3 regions of the Streptomyces sp. NPDC057963 genome follow, and region 3 is predicted to be linked to each of the others. Evidence: riboswitches for the same ligand, from Rfam matches in the RefSeq annotation. Region 3 holds a riboswitch; each other region holds the start of a gene.
The links. A riboswitch is a leader RNA that binds a small molecule or an ion and turns the genes downstream of it on or off. The one in region 3 is predicted to bind thiamine pyrophosphate.
Positions count from the first base shown of each region.

Region 1 (3,269 bases), on a different contig from region 3:
GTCAGAGGGTCGCCGACTTGAGCGGGACGGAGGGATCGGCGGCGCGCGCCGGATCGAGGCGGGCGCCCGCCTCGATGAGCCTGCGCCCCTGCGCCAGGTCGCGCGGCCGGCCGACGGCGAGGACCGCGACCAGGACGCCGTCGCGCAGCCAGCACACCGACCAGGTGGGGCCGGTGGGCCCGCCGCGCCACAGCAGGGTGTCGGCGCCCCCGTGGTGGCCCGCGTACTGCACGAACCGGTCGAACTGCTCGGACCAGAAGTACGGCACGGGGTCGTACGTCCGCGGTGCCGGGTCACCGCCGGCCACGGCGGAGATGATGTTGGCGGCGGCGGTCCGGGGGCCCTGGAGGGCGTTGTCCCAGTGGTGGACGAGAAGGCGTTCGCCGTACCGGGCGGAGGGGAACGAGGCGCAGTCGCCGACCGCGTACACATCGGGCTGCGAGGTGCGCAGCGCACCGTCGGCGGTCACCGATCCGTCGGCGCCGAGCGCGATGCCGGAGCCGGCCAGCCAGCCGGTGGCGGGCCGTGCGCCGATTCCGACGACGACCGCTCCGGCCGGGATCTCGCGGCCGTCCGCGAGGACCACCCGGTTCGGTTCGATGCGGGCGACCCGGGCTCCGGTGAGGAGTTCGGCGCCGATCTCGGCGTACCAGGCGGTCATCGGGGCGGCGACCTCGGCCGGCATCGCGCCCGCGAGGGGCTGCTCGGCGGCCTCGACTACGGTGACCGCGCAGCCCGCGGCGCGGGCCGCGGTGGCGAACTCGGCGCCGATCCAGCCCGCTCCGACGACCACGACGCCGTGCTGCTCGTCGAGGACGGGGCGCAGTCGTGCCACGTCGTCGAGGGTGCGCAGCAGATGGACGCCGGGAAGGCCCTCGGAGCCGGGCAGGACGACCGGTTCGGCACCGGTCGCGATCACCAGGAAGTCGTAGGGCACGGGACCCGACGGGGTGTCCAGCTCATGCGCGCCGGGCCGGACACCGGTGACTTCGCGCCCCAGTCGCAGATCGATGTCCAGCGCCTCGAAGTCGATGTCGAACGCGGAGCCCTCGGCCTTGCCGAGCAGTACCGCCTTGGACAGCGGGGGCCGGTCGTAGGGCTGGTGCGGTTCGGCGCCGAGCAGGACGACAGGGCCGGTGAAGCCCTGTTCCCGCAGGGCCACCGCCGTCTGTACGCCGGCCATGCCCGCGCCGACGACGACGACGCGACGCCCTGCCGACGGGTCGGGCCGCTGCGCCCCGTCAGGCTGCTCCGACTGCTGCTGCTCGCTCACCCGTACACCATAAGCACCTGACGATTCATCAGGGTAGGGGGATCTCTTCCACGGTGCGCGTTCCGCTTCCCTCCTGCGACTCCCGCTCCCCTCGCTCCGCCGGCCGGACCCGGCCGTCCACGAGAGCGGCAACGGTGCAGACGCAGTGGCCGGAGGATGTCGTTCCGTCCCGCTGCGGCTGGACGGAGGGGGCACCCCCATGCCTTGAGGCCATGAGGGAGGAAGTCGAGCGAGCGAACGGGCCACCGGTCCTGCTCCCTTACTGGCTCCGGGGAACGAGGTTTAGGGTGGCCCACGTAAAAGACTCGCGGGAGCCCGGACGCACCGGGCTGAGAGGGAGGCTGGGGCGGCCTCCGACCGTACGAACCTGATCCGGGTCATGCCGGCGAAGGGAGGGGCTGGACGCCCATGCGTTCTTCTCGGAACAAAGACGGATCCGACGTCCTGGTCGTCGGGGGCGGGATCATCGGTCTGGTGACCGCCTGGCGGGCCGCGCAGCGCGGACTGCGCACCGCGGTCGCCGATCCCGAACCGGGCGGCGGAGCCGCCCAAGTGGCGGCCGGCATGCTGGCCGCCGTCACCGAACTCCACTACGGCGAACAGATGCTGCTGGGCCTCAATGTCGCCTCGGCCGCGCGCTATCCGGCCTTCGCGGCCGAACTTGAGGCGGCGAGCGGTCAGGAGACCGGCTTCCGCGCCTGCGGCACCCTGGCCGTCGCGCTGGACTCCGACGACCGTGCCCATCTGCGGGAACTGCACGCCCTGCAGCAGCGTTCGGGCCTGGAGTCGGAGTGGCTCGGCGGCCGCGACTGCCGCCGTCTGGAGCCCATGCTCGCGCCCGGTGTCCGCGGCGGTCTGCGGGTCGACGGCGACCACCAGATCGATCCGCGCCGACTGGCCGCCGCACTGCTGACCGCCTGCGAGCGGGCCGGGGTGGTCTTCCACCGCGGCTGGGTGGAGCGCCTGGCTGTCGTACGCGACCGGGCCGCCGGAGCCGTGCTCGCCGGTGGTACGCAGCTCGGCGCCGACCAGGTCGTACTCGCCGCGGGCAGTCTCAGCGGCCGGCTCCCGGGGCTGCCGGACGAGGCCGTGCCGCCGGTCCGGCCGGTGAAGGGGCAGGTGCTGCGGCTGACCGTGCCCGCACCGTACGCACCCTTCCTCACCCGGACGGTCCGGGCCGTGGTGCGGGGCAGTCATGTCTATCTCGTCCCGCGGGAGAACGGCGAACTGGTCGTCGGCGCCACCAGCGAGGAGATGGGCTGGGACACCACCGTCACCGCGGGCGGTGTCTACGAGCTGCTGCGGGACGCCCACGAGCTGGTGCCCGGCATCACCGAGCTGCCGCTCACCGAGACCCGGGCCGGCCTGCGCCCCGCCTCCCCCGACAACGCCCCGCTGCTCGGCCCCACCACCCTGCCCGGCCTCCACCTGGCCACCGGCCACCATCGCAACGGGGTGCTGCTCACCCCCGTCACCGGAGACGCCATGGCCGCGCTGCTGGCCGACGGCGAACTGCCCGAGGTGGCCCGCCCCTTCACTCCGCACCGCTTCCCGCCCGCCGCCCCCGTACGTCAGGAGCAGCCCGCATGACCGAGCCCGCACCGCTCTCCGAGCCCGGCTCTCCCTCTCCCTCCCCCTCTCCTTCCCCCTCTCCTTCTCCTTCTCCTTCTTCCGCCGAATCCGCGCCCCTCTCCGTGTCCGTGAACGGCGAGGTGCGCCTCCTCCCCGCGGGCACCACCCTCGGCGCCCTCGTCGCCACTCTGACCGCCGCGCGCTCCGGAGTCGCCGCCGCCGTCAACGAGACCGTCGTCCCGCGCGGCCGGTGGTCCACCGCCGCGCTCGGTGACGGTGACCGCGTCGAGGTCCTGACCGCGGTCCAGGGAGGCTGACGGTGTCCGACGACCTCTTCACCCTCGGCGACACCTCCTTCGGCTCCCGGCTGATCATGGGGACCGGCGGGGCGCCCAGCCTCGACGTGCTGGAACGCTCGCTGACC
Region 1 covers NZ_JBHVPX010000008.1:176,274-179,542, reverse strand. The annotation lists gene ACFVT1_RS20560 (NAD(P)/FAD-dependent oxidoreductase) at 2-1,273, opposite strand; TPP riboswitch at 1,571-1,684, shown strand; gene thiO (glycine oxidase ThiO) at 1,682-2,863, shown strand; gene thiS (sulfur carrier protein ThiS) at 2,860-3,162, shown strand; gene ACFVT1_RS20545 (thiazole synthase) at 3,165-3,269, shown strand, end outside.
Region 1: linked by a shared signal. The riboswitch ahead of thiO (glycine oxidase ThiO) and the one ahead of thiC (phosphomethylpyrimidine synthase ThiC) in region 3 are both predicted to bind thiamine pyrophosphate.

Region 2 (3,269 bases), on a different contig from region 3:
CAGGGCGGCGGGCCCTCGCTGCTTTGTCTGCGACACTGGATGAACCATGCCTAAGCCCGGAGAACTCACTTTCGTCGCGCCCCGCGGAGCCAAGAAGCCGCCGCGGCACCTCGCCGACCTCACGCCCGCCGAGCGCAAGGAAGCCGTCGTCGCGATCGGCGAGAAGCCGTTCCGCGCCCAGCAGCTCTCGCAGCACTACTTCGCTCGGTATGCGCACGACCCGGCCGAGTGGACCAACATCCCGGCCGCTTCGCGGGACGGGCTCGCCGAGGCGATGTTCCCCGACCTGATGTCGGTGGTCCGTCACATCAGCTGCGACGACGACACCACCCGCAAGACGCTGTGGAAGCTGCACGACGGGACGCTCGTCGAATCCGTCCTGATGCGCTACCCGGAGCGGGTGACGATGTGCATCTCGTCGCAGGCGGGGTGCGGGATGAACTGCCCGTTCTGCGCCACGGGGCAGGCCGGTCTCGACCGCAATCTGTCGACCGCCGAGATCGTCCACCAGATCGTGGACGGCATGCGGGCGCTGCGCGACGGAGAGGTCCCGGGAGGCCCGGCGCGCCTCTCCAACATCGTCTTCATGGGCATGGGCGAGCCGCTCGCCAACTACAAGCGGGTGGTCGGCGCGATCCGCCGGCTCACCGATCCGGAGCCGGACGGGCTGGGGCTTTCGCAGCGGGGGATCACCGTCTCCACCGTCGGCTTGGTGCCCGCGATGCTCCGCTTCGCCGACGAGGGGTTCAAGTGCCGTCTCGCCGTCTCGCTGCACGCACCGGACGACGAGCTGCGCGACACACTCGTCCCCGTGAACACGCGGTGGAAGGTGCGCGAGGTGCTGGACGCCGCGTGGGAGTACGCGGAGAAGTCCGGCCGCCGGATCTCCATCGAGTACGCGCTGATCCGGGACATCAACGACCAGGCATGGCGTGGTGACCGGCTCGGCCGGCTCCTCAAGGGCAAGCGGGTGCATGTCAACCTGATCCCGCTGAACCCGACCCCCGGGTCCAAGTGGACGGCCTCGCGGCCCGAGGACGAGAAGGCCTTCGTCGAGGCGATCGCGGCACACGGGGTGCCGGTGACCGTGCGGGACACCCGAGGCCAGGAGATCGACGGTGCCTGCGGTCAGTTGGCGGCAGCCGAGCGCTGAGGCCGGAACGGCCCGTGTAACCTGGGCCTGAAATCAACTTCATATAAATCAACTTCATATTCCGACAGGGGAGCGCCACAGCGCTGAGAGTGCGGCACCGAGAACAGGTCGGCCGCAGACCCTCTGAACCTCGCCCGGGTCATTCCGGGTAGGAAGTTCGGTCATCAACTCATGCTGTTGCGCCCTGCCCGCTTTTCGCGGGCGGGGCCGCGTCTCTTCCTGGCCAAAACCCAGGAGGAATCCACAATGAGCACCACGCGCAGAACCACGCAGCTCGCGGCGACGGCCGTCGCCGCCGCGCTCGGCGTCACGGCACTGGCCGGATGCGGGAGTTCCGATACGTCGGACTCCGGTTCCGGCGGCACGAAGAGCTCCGGCTCGAAGACCGTGACGCTCGTCAGCCATGACTCCTTCAACGTCTCCAAGGACGTGCTGAAGGAGTTCACCGAGCAGACCGGCTACACCGTCAAGGTGCTGAAGAGCGGCGACGCGGGTGTCGCGCTCAACCAGGAGATCCTGACCAAGGGATCACCGCGCGGTGACGTGTTCTTCGGTGTCGACAACACCCTGCTTTCCCGCGCCCTCGACAGTGGCCTCTTCACGCCGTACGAGGCGAAGGGCATCGACCGGGTGGCGGCCGGCACCCGACTCGACGCCGAGCACCGGGTCACCCCGATCGACACCGGCGACATCTGCGTCAACTACGACAAGGAGTACTTCGCGGCGAAGAAACTCGCGCCGCCGCGGACCTTCGACGACCTGGCGAAGCCCGCGTACAAGAACCTCCTCGTCACCGAGAACGCCGGGACCTCCTCGCCCGGCCTCGGCTTCCTTCTCGGCACCGTCGCCACCTACGGCGAGAAGGGCTACCAGGACTACTGGAAGCAGCTGAAGGACAACGGCGTCAAGGTCGTCGACGGCTGGGAGCAGGCGTACAACGAGGAGTTCTCCGGTTCCGCGGGCGGCAAGAAGGCCAAGGCCGACCGGCCGCTCGTCGTGTCGTACGCCTCCAGCCCACCCGTCGAGGTGCTCTACGCGAAGCCGCAGCCGGCCGAGGCACCGACCGGGGTCGCCACCGGGACCTGCTTCCGCCAGATCGAGTTCGCGGGCCTGCTGAACGGTGCGAAGAACGAGGCGGGGGGCAAGGCCCTGCTGGACTTCCTGATCAGCAAGAGGTTCCAGGAGGACATGCCGCTCAACATGTTCGTGAACCCGGTCGACGAGAGCGCGAAACTGCCGGAACTCTTCACGAAGTTCGGCGCGACGGTCGGCACACCGGCGACCGTCGCCCCCGACAAGATCTCCAAGAACCGTGAGCAGTGGGTCCAGTCGTGGTCCTCGCTCGTAGTGAAGTAACGCGGACCCCCGTACGCGGAACGGACGCGGGCGGGAAGGGCGCGCCCGAGGAGGGGCCGCGGGGGGAGGAGCCGCGCGCCCGCTTCGGGCACGCGGACTTCGCGCGCGCGAAGGCGCGGCGCGGGAGTGCGGTGCGGCTCGGCCTGATGGCCGTGCCCGTCGCGTTCTTCGCGCTGTTCTTCGCCTACCCCGTCACCGCGATCGTCGGCCGCGGGCTGAAGGCGGACGGCGTCTGGCAGTTCGGCCGGGTCGTCGAGGTGCTGACCCGGCCGGACATCCGCGACGTCCTCTGGTTCACGACCTGGCAGGCGCTCGCCTCGACCTCGCTGACCCTGCTGATCGCGCTGCCCGGCGCCTATGTCTTCGCCCGCTTCGACTTCCCCGGCAAGCAGCTGCTGCGGGCGGTCGTCACCGTGCCGTTCGTCCTGCCGACCGTCGTCGTCGGGACGGCCTTCCTGGCGCTGCTGGGACGCGGCGGGTTCCTCGACGAACTCTGGGGCGTACGCCTCGACACCACCGTCTGGGCGATTCTGCTCGCCCATGTCTTCTTCAACTACGCAGTGGTCGTACGGACCGTGGGCGGGCTGTGGTCACAACTCGACCCGCGGCAGGAGGAGGCCGCGCGGGTGCTGGGCGCCGGGCGGTTCGCCGCCTGGCGGCGGGTCACCCTGCCGGCCCTCGCACCCGCCGTGGCCGCCGCCGCGTTGATGGTCTTCCTCTTCACCTTCACCTCCTTCGGGGTCGTACAGATCCTCGGCGG
Region 2 covers NZ_JBHVPX010000036.1:10,221-13,489, forward strand. The annotation lists gene rlmN (23S rRNA (adenine(2503)-C(2))-methyltransferase RlmN) at 47-1,153, shown strand; TPP riboswitch at 1,210-1,326, shown strand; gene ACFVT1_RS38300 (thiamine ABC transporter substrate binding subunit) at 1,400-2,509, shown strand; gene ACFVT1_RS38305 (ABC transporter permease) at 2,656-3,269, shown strand, end outside.
Region 2: linked by a shared signal. The riboswitch ahead of ACFVT1_RS38300 (thiamine ABC transporter substrate binding subunit) and the one ahead of thiC (phosphomethylpyrimidine synthase ThiC) in region 3 are both predicted to bind thiamine pyrophosphate.

Region 3 (3,269 bases):
CGAGCGTGTAGAACGGCGCCTCCTCGCAGATCTCCTGCTGGAGGTCGATGTTCTCCTTGATCTTGTGCATCGGGACATGGCCCGGCCCCTCGATCATGGTCTGGACGCCGAACCGCTTGGCGATCGTGTTCAGTTCGCCGAGCGTGCGCAGTTCGGCGAACTGCGCCTCGTCGTTGGCGTCGGCGATCGAGCCGGGGCGCAGACCGTCGCCCAGCGAGTACGTCACGTCGTAGCCGGCGAGGATCTCGCAGAGCTCCTCGAAGTGCTCGTACAGGAACGACTCCTTGTGGTGCGCCAGGCACCACGCGGCCATGATCGAGCCGCCGCGGGAGACGATGCCGGTCTTGCGGCGAGCGGTCAGCGGGACGTACGGCAGGCGCACGCCGGCGTGGACCGTCATGTAGTCGACGCCCTGCTCGGCCTGCTCGATGACGGTGTCCTTGTAGATCTCCCAGGTCAGCTCCTCGGCCCGGCCGTCGACCTTTTCGAGGGCCTGGTAGAGGGGAACGGTGCCGATCGGCACGGGGGAGTTGCGGAGAACCCACTCACGGGTGGTGTGAATGTTGCGTCCGGTGGAAAGGTCCATGACCGTGTCGGCGCCCCACCGCGTCGCCCACGTCATCTTCTCCACCTCCTCCTCGATGGAGGACGTCACCGCGGAGTTGCCGATGTTGGCATTGACCTTCACCAGGAACCGCTTCCCGATGATCATCGGTTCGATCTCGGGGTGGTTGACGTTGGCCGGCAGCACGGCCCGGCCGGCCGCGATCTCCTCGCGCACCACCTCGGGCCCGACGTTCTCCCGGATCGCCACGTACTCCATCTCCGGGGTGATCTCGCCCCGGCGGGCGTACGCGAGCTGGGTCACCGGCTGCCCGTCCCGACTGCGGCGGGGCAGCCGCGGCCGGCCGGGGAAGACGGCGTCGAGGTTGCGCAGCCCGCCACGCGGCGAGGTGTGCCTGAGCCCGTCGTCCTCGGGGCGGGCGGGGCGGCCCGGGTACTCCTCGGTGTCGCCGCGCGCGATGATCCAGTTCTCCCGCAGCGGTGCGAGTCCGCGACGGACATCGGTCTCCGTGGTGGGGTCGGTGTACGGCCCCGACGTGTCGTACAGCGTCACGTCCTTGCCGTTGGTGAGGTGCACCTGACGGACCGGCACCCGGAGGTCCGGGCGTGAACCCCGGACATATCCCTTGTGCCAGCCGATGGACTTCCCGGCCTCGTCGCTCTGGTTCGAGGCAGGCGTGCGTGCGTCCGATGTGGTCATGAGACCTACTCCCTACGCCGGCATTACCCGGTAACAGGTTCGGCGGTCGGCGCAGCCTGTCCCGTACAGGTGTACGGATATCAGCGCCCTCTCAGCCCGGTGCTCCGAGCTCCCGCGTGTGCAAAGGTTCCTCCACGCTAGCGCCCCGTCCGGCGCGATGAACAGAGGGCCCTTCCCTTCTTGCGATGATCGGCCGGTGACGTCCCCCCATATCGACCCCGACCCGCAGGGCCATCAGCACGGCCACTCACACAGTCATGGTCCTGCCGCGCCCGTCTCCAAGCATCTGCGCAAGGTGATCGCGGCCGTACTCATCCCGTTCGCCGCCGCGGTCGTCGTCGGCCTGGCGGTGCTCTGGCCGGGCGGTGCGCCACCGCACGAGCGGACCGGTGTCGGTTTCGACCGGCAGACCCAGCAGGGAAAGGTGGTGAACGTCGACAAGGTGGACTGCAAGGAAGTGAACGCCGCCCAGATGCCCACCAGCGGCGAGACCACCCCGCCGTCGGGAAGCGGGCCGGGGCTGTGCGAGAAGGCCACCGTCGAGGTGACGACCGGTCACGACAAGGGCCGGACCTTCGTCGAGATCGTCCAGCCCGATGCACCGCGTCAGTTGCGCAAGGGGCAGGGCGTGGTCGTGGCCTACGCGCCCGACGCGCCCCATGACCTGCAGTACTCGGTGACGGATGTGAACCGGAAGTTCCCGATGACACTGCTGGCCGGGATCTTCGCCCTGGTCGTGGTCACGGTGGGCAGGATGCGCGGGGTGATGGCACTGATCGCGCTCGCCGTGTCGTTCGCCGTGCTGACCCTGTTCATCCTCCCGGCCATCCTCCAGGGTTCGAATCCCCTGCTCGTCGCGGTGATCGGGGCCAGTGCGATCATGCTGACCGCGCTCTACATGTGCCACGGCCTGACCGCCCGCACCTCGGTCGCGGTGATCGGCACACTAATCTCGCTCCTGCTGATCGGACTGCTCGGATCGCTCTTCATCGGCTGGGCGAGCCTGACCGGCAACACCGACGACAGCACCGGCCTCATCCACGGCCTGTACCCGCACATCGACATGAGCGGCCTGCTGCTGGCCGGTGTCATCATCGGTTCGCTCGGGGTACTCGACGACGTGACGGTCACCCAGACATCGGCGGTCTGGGAGCTGCACCAGGCGAACCCGACGATGGGCGCGCGGGGGCTCTACCGAGCGGCGATCAGGATCGGACGCGACCACATCGCCTCGGTCGTCAACACGCTGGTGCTCGCCTACGCGGGCGCCGCGCTGCCGCTGCTGCTGCTGTTCTCGATCGCCCAGAGCAGCGTGGGGACGGTGGCCAACAGCGAACTGGTGGCGGAAGAGATCGTGCGGACGCTGGTCGGCTCGATCGGACTGGTCGCCTCGGTGCCGGTGACGACAGTGCTCGCCGCGCTGGTCGTCTCCGCGGACCGCACAGGGCTCGGCGCGGAAGCCGGAGCTCCTGCACCCGTACGGACCGGGAGAGGCCGCCGTCGCAGGACGAAGCCTTGAACGCCCCCGTACGGAGAGCGATTCACCCGTTCGGCAGGTGTCGCGTTCGACCGGCGGGCCGGTCTGCGACGCCGTGCTCTTCAGCCGGCGTTCTGCTCCTCGGCGAGGATCCGGCCCAGGGCCTCCTCCAGGTTGCCCTCGAAGTCACCCAGCGTGCATTCCTGCCCGAGCGGCACGAGTTTGTCCGTCCGGTCGAGAAAGGCCACGAGCGGCGCCGTACCGGCCCTGAAGAGGGCGCGGTCCTCGCCCACCTGAAGCCGGATGTGTACATCGGAAAGCCCCTCGGGCTCGGTGGGCCCAATGTGCACATCGCCGTCGCCACTGGGACTGTTGAGGCCGTCGAGCAGCAGCTCACGGCCGAATGCCCAGGTGACGGGGGCGTCGCCGGGCAGATGGAAGGTCATCCGGATCGCATATGGATCGCACACTTCATACCGGAGCTCCACCGGGATCCGGAAAGAGAGCTCCTCCGAAACGAGGAAGCTC
Region 3 covers NZ_JBHVPX010000002.1:187,050-190,318, forward strand. The annotation lists gene thiC (phosphomethylpyrimidine synthase ThiC) at 1-1,264, opposite strand, end outside; TPP riboswitch at 1,257-1,390, opposite strand; gene ACFVT1_RS04565 (YibE/F family protein) at 1,461-2,783, shown strand; gene ACFVT1_RS04570 (SsgA family sporulation/cell division regulator) at 2,864-3,269, opposite strand, start outside.